2 regions of the Streptococcus vulneris genome follow, and region 2 is predicted to be linked to the other one. Evidence: riboswitches for the same ligand, from Rfam matches in the RefSeq annotation. Region 2 holds a riboswitch; the other holds the start of a gene.

Region 1 (4,433 bases), on a different contig from region 2:
TCTGGATGCTCCATGGCATATTGGTAGCCTTTTTTGATAGCTTGGATGACTTTACGAGCTTCTTCTTTATTGTCTTTCAAATAGTCGTTGTTTGCGATGATAACTGGTGAGTAGTAGTCAAACTCCTTGACGTAGTCTTTCAAGTACATGAAGTTAGCCTCTACTCCTTGAGATTTTGCAAGGATACCATCCCAACCGTAGTAAATCCAAGCAGTGTCAAAAACTCCATTGGCAATCGGTGTGATTGAGTTTGAATCGTTGTTTGGTACTTTTTCGACCTTCTCAAAGTCTCCACCTTGTGATTCTACCAAGGTCTTCAACATAGCAAGTTCAGTTGGGTCATTCCAAGTTCCGTATTTCTTACCAACCAAGTCTTTTGGACTAGCTACATTGTCAGATTTACGAGAAATGATTCCTGATGTATTGTGTTCTACGATAGCTGCAACGGCAGTAATTCCTGCTCCTTTTTCCAATTTTTTAGCCATATAATCTTGGAAATAGACTGCAAACGGTGCCTTACCATTGATAACCAAGTCAGAAGAACTTTCTTCTGGTGGCAATTTCAAATCAACATCCACTCCAGCTTCTTTGAAATAACCTTTTTCCTTAGCAACATAAAGCCCTGTGTGGTTGGTATTTGGCGTCCAGTCTAGGATAAAGTCAATCTTCTTGAGTTCTGCTTCCTTATTGTCCTTAGAAGCAGTTCCTTGACCACAGGCAACAAGCACAACAGCTACAAGAGCTGTCACAAGCGTTAAAAACACTTTCCATGTTTTCTTCATTTCAATTTCCTCTTTTCTTTTTCAGAAACATCCTTTTTCTTATGAACGTTTCCATTTAATAACATATTTTTCACTAATATCGACCAACTTCATACCAAGAAGACTGATAATCGATACCAGAATAATAATAGCAAACATGGTATCATACTGAAACAGTTTCTTGGACTGAATCATGTAGACACCTAGTCCTTCAAAGCCTCCCAACCACTCAGATACCACTGTTGTGATGAAGGCGTAGGAGACACTGACCCTCAGACCTGCATAAAAGTAAGGCAGGCTGACTGGGATTTTAAAATGCCACAGAATTTGCCAAGGTTTGGCCCGCATCAGACTAAACAAGGTCAGCATATCCTTGTCACAATGCCTAAAACCGTCCAAAATGCTAACGATGATAGGAAAAGTAGTCGTCAAGATAATCAAGACAATCTTGGGTAAAATCCCATAACCGAGCCACAAGACCAGGATAGGAGCTATGGCAATGGTCGGAATGGTCTGAACAACCACCATCATAGGGTAAATCAGATCGTTAAGCCAAGTCAAACTATCCATAAGCACAGCCATGAGACAGGCAATCAAAACTCCCAGAACCAACCCCAGCAAAGCCACTCTCAAGGTCGCCCAGCTATGGTGCCAGAGAAATTCTCTATCACGAACAAAGGCCTGGAGAATTTCAAGAGGTGTCGGCAGGATAAACTTGGGGAGAAGTTTAAGCAAACCTGCTAGCTGCCAGATTGACAAGACTCCTAGAAAGCCCAATAGACTAATGTGTCGTCTCAGTATACTTTTCAAGTTTCTCATCAATACTTAATATCTCTCCTACATTTATTTTAACATTGGCAAAGACATTGTCTGCCTCTTGCCCTGCTACCTCTAGCGCTTCTTTGAGAATGCGCATGAGCTCATCAAACTCCCCTTCCAAGACCGTTTCAAATGGTGTCACCACCATAGTTACTTCTTGAGCTTGCAGATAAGCAATGACCTGATCAATAACAGCAATCCGATCAATTCCCTGTGCCAAGGGTAAAACTTGCAAGGCTATGCTTGCTTTCATAAGAACCTCCTCTTCTCGTTTTCCTTTGACAAAAAGAAAAACCTTTACCATATATGGAAAAGGTCAAGATTAGACTAAGTATCGTTCCCTACGCTGGCATTACCCAGATCAGGTGCGGTCGAAGTTTAACACTTCCTCTCAGACTGTACACAGACTCCCATATATTATATGGACATATGATAGCGTAAAACAAAAAAAATGTCAAGGAAACTGCTTACAGAAAAACATGAAAAAGAGTTTGAAAACAAATGCTTCAAACTCTATATAGCTTTTTTATTTAGCCTCGTACCAGGTTGCACCTTCATTTTCATCTGCGATGAGGGGAACACTGAGTTGGATGGCTTCTTCCATGGTTTGTTTGACCAATTTTTTCATCTCTGCTAGTTCCGATTTAGGCACTTCAAGGACGATTTCATCGTGCACTTGCAACAGCATCTTAGTCTGATAACCACCTGCAACCAAGGCTTTATCTAGCTGAATCATGGCAATCTTGAGAATATCTGCTGCCGAACCCTGGATAGGTGAGTTAATGGCAGTTCTCTCAGCAAAACCACGAATGTTAAAGTTACGCGAATTGATATCCGGCAACTCACGACGACGCTTGAAGAGGGTCTCTACATAGCCCTTATCACGCGCCTCACGCACCACTTCATCCATATAGTTTTTAATACCTGGGAAACGTTCAAAGTAGGTATCAATGTAAGCCTTGGCCTCCTTACGGCTAATGCCCAAATTATTAGACAAGCCAAAGTCGGAAATCCCGTAAACCACTCCAAAGTTGACTGCCTTGGCATTGCGACGGTCGTTTGGAGTCACATCCTCAGGATGCTCAATGCCAAAGACCCGCATGGCTGTCGAAGTATGGATATCTGCCCCCTCTTGAAAAGCCTTAATCAAGTGCTCGTCTTTAGAAATATGCGCCAAAACACGCAATTCAATCTGTGAATAGTCGGAGCTGAGAAGTACACTATCCTCCCACTCAGGCACAAAAGCCTTACGAATGAGACGGCCTTGTTCCAATCGCACAGGAATATTTTGCAAGTTTGGATCCACACTAGACAGACGCCCAGTCTGGGTCAAATCCTGCACATAGCGAGTATGAATCTTGCCATCAGCCAAAATCCAGTCCTGCAAGCCAATCACATAAGTAGATTGAATCTTGGCAATCTGACGGTAATCCAGGATTTTCTTAACAATCGGTGCAATAGGAGCTAGACGCTCCAAGACATCCACCGCTGTCGAGTAACCTGTCTTGGTTTTCTTAGTGTATTCTAGAGGAAGTCCCAATTTTTCAAAGAGAAGCACGCCCAACTGCTTAGGCGAGTTAATATTAAACTCCTCACCAGCCAGTTCATAAATCTCCTGAGTCAGTTTTTCAATGACAAGCTCATTTTCAGCCTGCATCTCAAGCAAGGTCTCTTTCTTGACCGTAATCCCAGCAATTTCCATCTTGGCAAGGACAAAAGCCAGAGGTTGCTCCATATCATAAAGAAGCTCTAATTGCCCATTTTCGCTGAGTTTTTCAAGCAAAATAGGCTCTGTTTCGACCAAAACTGCAAGCTTACGAGCTAAATGCTCCAAGAATTTCTCACGTGCAGGAATGGCTCTCTTGACACCCTTACCGTAGAAGGTCTCATCATCGACCAAGTAAGTCTGACCATAAAGACTAGCAATAGTCGCAATTTCATTGTCCTCCACAGTCGAAAGGAGGTATTTAGCCAAACGGCTATCAAAAGCAGGCGCCTGTAAATCTACACCAAAACGATTCAAGAGAACTTTGGCCTTTTTAAAATCATAAACTCTCAGATGTGTTTTTTCTAAAAAATCCTTGAAAATAGGCTCTTGCAAAAGTTCAAGTTTATCTGTAGCATAGAGCTTATCCCCACAAGACCAGGCAAATCCAACCAAATCATCCGTATGGTAATTCTCACCAAAAAGCTCAAAATGGAAGATAGATTCTTCATTCAGCATGTCTTGACAGACTTGGTCAACAATAGTAAAGTCCAAACTCTCAGTCACATCAGCTGACGACACATTTAAAGCCTGCTTGAGCTGTTTGAAGCCCATCTCATCGTAGAATTTCCCAAGATTTTCCACATCTGGACCACTATAGACCAAATCATCCAAACCAATCTCAATCGGTGCCTTGGTATCAATGGTCGCCAGTGTTTTCGACAAAAAGGCCTGTTCCTTATCATGGATGAGATTTTCCTTCATCTTAGAAGCCTTCATCCCATCAATATTTTCATAAATCCCCTCAAGCGAACCATGCTCCAGCAAGAGCTTGATACCCGTCTTTTCACCGATTTTGGTCACCCCAGGGATATTATCCGACTTATCACCCATGAGCGCCTTGAGATCGATAAACTGAGTCGGTGTGATGCCCATCTTTTCCATAAGATATTCTGGCGTAAAGGCCTCAAACTCAGCCACACCTTTCTTGGAAATCTCAACCACCGTATGCTCATCCGTCAGCTGAATCAAGTCCTTGTCCCCACTGACAATGGTAATATCAAAACCATCCTGCTCAGCTAGTTTATCCAGCGTCCCAATGATGTCATCCGCCTCATACTGAGCCAACTCATAATGACGAATCCCCA
Region 2 (4,433 bases):
CATTGCAGAAGGTCTCTATTTAGACTGGGGTTCTAAAGATTTGGCTCTACCTGAAGCCTATATTCATTCGGAATGGATCAACCTCCACAGAGGTCCTTTCTTTGCAGAGTGGGTTCAATTTCTGGTTGACGAACTCAATCGTGTCGGACAAGATCGAGAAGGTTTGACAGAACTTCAGCAACGCTGGAATCAAGCGGTCGCTTTAGAATTAGCCTTTTTTGATATTGGTTATGACGCCTAGAGAAAGTTTAGGATATTGACAAATTTGATGAGGTAATTCTCTTCGAAAATCAAATTCAAACCACGTCAGCTTCACCTTGCCGTACTCAAGTACAGCCTGCGGCTAGCTTCCTAGTTTGCTCTTTGATTTTCATCGAGCATAAATCATTCAATGTAAAAAAAATTTCTTAACGAAAGATAGAGATAAATTGAAATCAATAGATCGTATAAAGTGAAAAGGAAGGATTTCAATATGACAAGTTTAAAATTATTAAAAGAAAAAGCACCTTTGGTCATTTGCATAACCAATGATGTAGTAAAAAATTTCACAGCAAATGGATTAGTAGCACTGGGTGCATCACCAGCTATGAGTGAGTTTCCTGCAGATTTAGAGGATTTGTTAAAGTATGCTGGAGGTTTATTAATAAACATAGGAACATTGACAGATGAAAATTGGAAATTATACCAAGCTGCTCTGAAAATTGCAGAGAAATATAATGTCCCAGCAGTTTTAGATCCTGTAGCCTGTGGAGCAGGAGAATATAGAAAAAAAGTAGCAGATGATCTAATCAACAATTACAAACTAGCAGCGATTAGAGGAAATGCTGGCGAGATTGCCTCTTTAGTAGGAATAAATGTGGCATCTAAAGGAGTAGATAGTGCGGGCGTAGATAATATTGATGAAATTGCTCTAGCAGCAAATAAGAAGTTCAATATTCCTATAATAGTAACAGGTGAAGTGGATGCCATTGCGGTAAATGGAGAAGTGGTAACGATTCATAATGGTAGTGCCATGATGCCAAAAGTTATTGGAACTGGATGTTTATTAGGTGCTGTAGTAGCAAGCTTTATCGGACTAGAAAAAGGTCAAGAATTGAAATCATTAGAAACAGCAATGTTGGTTTACAATATCGCTGGAGAAATGGCAGAAAAACGTCCAAATGGACATCTTCCTGGAACATTTAAAGTTGAATTTATAAATGCCTTATACGAGATTACAGACGAAGATGTAAAGGAATTCAAAAGAGTGAAGTAAGATGTTTCATAAAGAATTACTAAAACTATATTTTATTTGTGGGACGACTACTTGCCAAGGAAAAGATCTATATAGAGTCGTTGAGGAGGCCTTAAAAGGTGGTATAACCTTATTTCAATTTCGTGAAAAAGGTGAGGGAGCCTTAGAAGGTAAAGAAAAAGTCGAATTAGCAATTAAACTACAGGATCTTTGTAAAAAATACAATGTGCCGTTTATTGTTAATGATGATATTGATTTGGCAATGGAAATTGACGCTGATGGCGTACATGTAGGACAAGATGACCTTGGAGTTGATGAAATTAGAAAATTGATGCCAGATAAAATAATTGGTCTTTCTATAAAAAACGAGAAAGAATTTCAACAATCAAAAGTTGAATATGTAGATTATGTTGGTGTTGGTCCTGTATTTGATACCCAGTCAAAGGATGATGCTGGTGGTGCTATAGGTTATGAAGGTCTTAAATTGATGAGAAAACTATTGCCACAAATGCCCTTAGTTGCAATTGGTGGGATACAGACGAAACATATTAAAGACATTATGAAGACCAATGTTGACGGTGTTTCAATCATTTCAGCAATATCGTATGCAAAAAATATAGAAAAAACTGTTCGGGAAATGAGTGAACAATAGGTATCGATCCTTGGATTCTAAGTAAGTGGAAGTTTTCCTTTTCTAAAAAGATATGTCCTGATTCAGTTTAAATAGCTAATCTATCAAACAAGACATTTGGTTTTTGCAAAAGAAAGATCTGCTGTCTTTTTGAGTACAAGGCTGTATTTCCAGTTCAATTTCTTGAACTAGAATAAATCGTTTGTTATAATATTTATATAATTAAATAATAAAGACATTTGGGGTGCTTTAGGCTGAGATGATACCCATTGAACCTGATACAGTTAAGACTGGCGAAGGGAAATGTGAAATGGTTTTTTTTCGTATGTCGAAAAGAACTGTCTAATCTTGTAAGCTAAACTCTAATTCTTGATTGTAATTGGAGTTTTTTTGTTTATCAAAAGAGGATAGGCTGGACGTTAAGCCTTTCGGTAGCTCACCTTGAATACCCCACTTTTCTTTAAAAAAGGAGTTTTTTATGTTGAAAAAATGGCAGTTAAAAGATGTTATTTTACTTGCTTTCTTGTCTATCTTTTTTGGTGGCGTTTTTGTAGGATCCGGCTATCTGTTTGATGTCCTCACTCTGATTTTAGCCCCTCTTGGCTTGCAGGCCTTTGCCAATGAAATCCTCTTTGGTCTCTGGTGTATGGCTGCGCCCATTGCGGCCATCTTTGTTCCAAGAGTGGGAAGCGCAACGATTGGAGAAGTGCTAGCTGCGCTTGCTGAAGTCCTTTATGGTAGCCAATTCGGTCTAGGTGCCCTTTTGTCTGGCTTGGTTCAAGGTTTGGGAAGTGAACTTGGTTTTATCGTAACCAAGAATCGCTATGAAAGTTGGCTCTCTCTAACTGCCAATAGTATTGGAATTACGCTTGTTAGCTTTGTCTATGAATACATTAAGTTAGGTTACTACGCCTTCTCCCTTCCTTTTGTCCTTTCCTTGCTTGTAGTACGTTTTATTTCCGTCTTTTTCTTCTGTACCATCTTGGTTCGTGCTATTGTCAAACTCTATCATCAGTTTGCAGCTGGAGGCAAGGCATAGATGGGTCTGGAACTACGAGCGATTCAGTCCCCAATCTTCTCTGAGCCACTTGATTTTACTTTTCATGCGCAAGCCTTTACCTTGTTAGTTGGGAGCAGTGGTTCAGGAAAATCTAGCCTCTTTCAAATGATTGCCCAAGTCAGTTCTCTTCCCTATAGCGGTCAAGTCCTGATAAATGGGAGGGAGGTCAGTCAACTTTCTATTATCGAACGTGTCCAGATGATTGGTATTCTCTTTCAAAATCCCAATCATCAATTTACCATGGAGAACTTGTTTGAGGAGCTGGTTTTTACCTTGGAAAATATTGGGCATCCCGTTCAGGAAATTGCTTCTAAAATAGCAGAGGTTGTCCAGCAATGTCGCTGCAAGGCTATCTTGCACCGTCCCATCCATCACTTATCAGGTGGAGAAAAGCAAAAGGCTGCACTGGCAGTTCTCTTTGCTATGAATCCTAGGGTCTATCTCTTGGATGAGCCCTTCTCTTCCATTGACCGCAAGAGTAGGATAGAGATATTGGAGATTCTAAAAGAGTTGGTCTCTGATGGGAAGACAGTTATTTTGTGCGACCATGATTTAACGGACTATGAAGCCTATATCGACCATATGGTGGAGCTAAGAGATGGTCAACTAAGGGAAGTATTTAAAATCCCTACCTCTGAGACGACACAGGTTGCTTCAAAGGAAGTTGCTTCTAGTCCAGAACTATTCCATATGGATGGAACGACTTGTGAGCTGGATAAGCGCCCCCTCTTTTCGATTGCGGATTTCACATTCTATAAAGGAATTTCCTGTATTTTGGGTGATAATGGTGTCGGGAAATCAACCCTCTTTCGGTCTATTCTTCAATTTCAAAAGTATAAAGGACGAATTACTTGGAGGGGGACAGTCCTGAAAAAGAAAAAGAGTTTGTATCGTGACCTGACGGGTGTTGTTCAGGAAGCTGAGAAGCAGTTTATCAGAGTCAGTCTGCGAGAGGAACTTCAATTAGATGGACCTGATTCTGAAAGAAATCAGCGGATTTTTAAAGCTTTACAATATTTTGATTTGGAGCAGGCACTCGATAAGAGTCCCTATCAATTAAGTGGTGGCCAGCAAAAGATTCTTCAGCTCTTGACCATCTTGACCAGTAAAGCTTCCGTGATTTTGCTAGATGAACCTTTTGCTGGTTTGGATGATAGAGCCTGCCATTATTTTTGTCAGTGGATTGTGGAGGACAGAAATCAAGGAAGAAGTTTTTTGATCATTAGCCATCGTTTAGATCCCTTGATATCTGTGGTTGATTATTGGATTGAGATGACTAGTCAAGGTCTCAGTCATGTGAAAGAAGTGACAATTACCAAACCACTCACATCTCAGAGTAGCAATACCCAAGGGGAGGTGGGATAGTATGGTCAAAGTAGCAACCCAGACACCGATTATCAGTCTCTTCTTGCTGATTTTATCCTTGGAAACATCCTTCATTCCTTCGATTGCTCTGAATCTTTCGGTAGTCGCATTTTGTATTCTCTTTATGCTCTATTACCGTCGAT

The links. A riboswitch is a leader RNA that binds a small molecule or an ion and turns the genes downstream of it on or off. The one in region 2 is predicted to bind thiamine pyrophosphate.
Region 1: another riboswitch for thiamine pyrophosphate. It lies ahead of KUA57_RS02315 (thiamine-binding protein); the one in region 2 lies ahead of KUA57_RS08285 (ECF transporter S component).

Annotation. Positions count from the first base shown of each region.
Region 1 covers NZ_JAHUZC010000002.1:59,259-63,691, reverse strand. Annotated here, with positions in the region: gene KUA57_RS02325 (ABC transporter substrate-binding protein) at 1-782, opposite strand, end outside; gene KUA57_RS02320 (ABC transporter permease) at 822-1,580, opposite strand; gene KUA57_RS02315 (thiamine-binding protein) at 1,543-1,833, opposite strand; TPP riboswitch at 1,902-2,004, opposite strand; gene polA (DNA polymerase I) at 2,107-4,433, opposite strand, start outside.
Region 2 covers NZ_JAHUZC010000012.1:50,787-55,219, reverse strand. Annotated here, with positions in the region: gene KUA57_RS08300 (TenA family protein) at 1-241, shown strand, start outside; gene thiM (hydroxyethylthiazole kinase) at 473-1,255, shown strand; gene thiE (thiamine phosphate synthase) at 1,257-1,886, shown strand; TPP riboswitch at 2,096-2,184, shown strand; gene KUA57_RS08285 (ECF transporter S component) at 2,344-2,904, shown strand; gene KUA57_RS08280 (ATP-binding cassette domain-containing protein) at 2,905-4,290, shown strand; gene KUA57_RS08275 (energy-coupling factor transporter transmembrane component T) at 4,292-4,433, shown strand, end outside.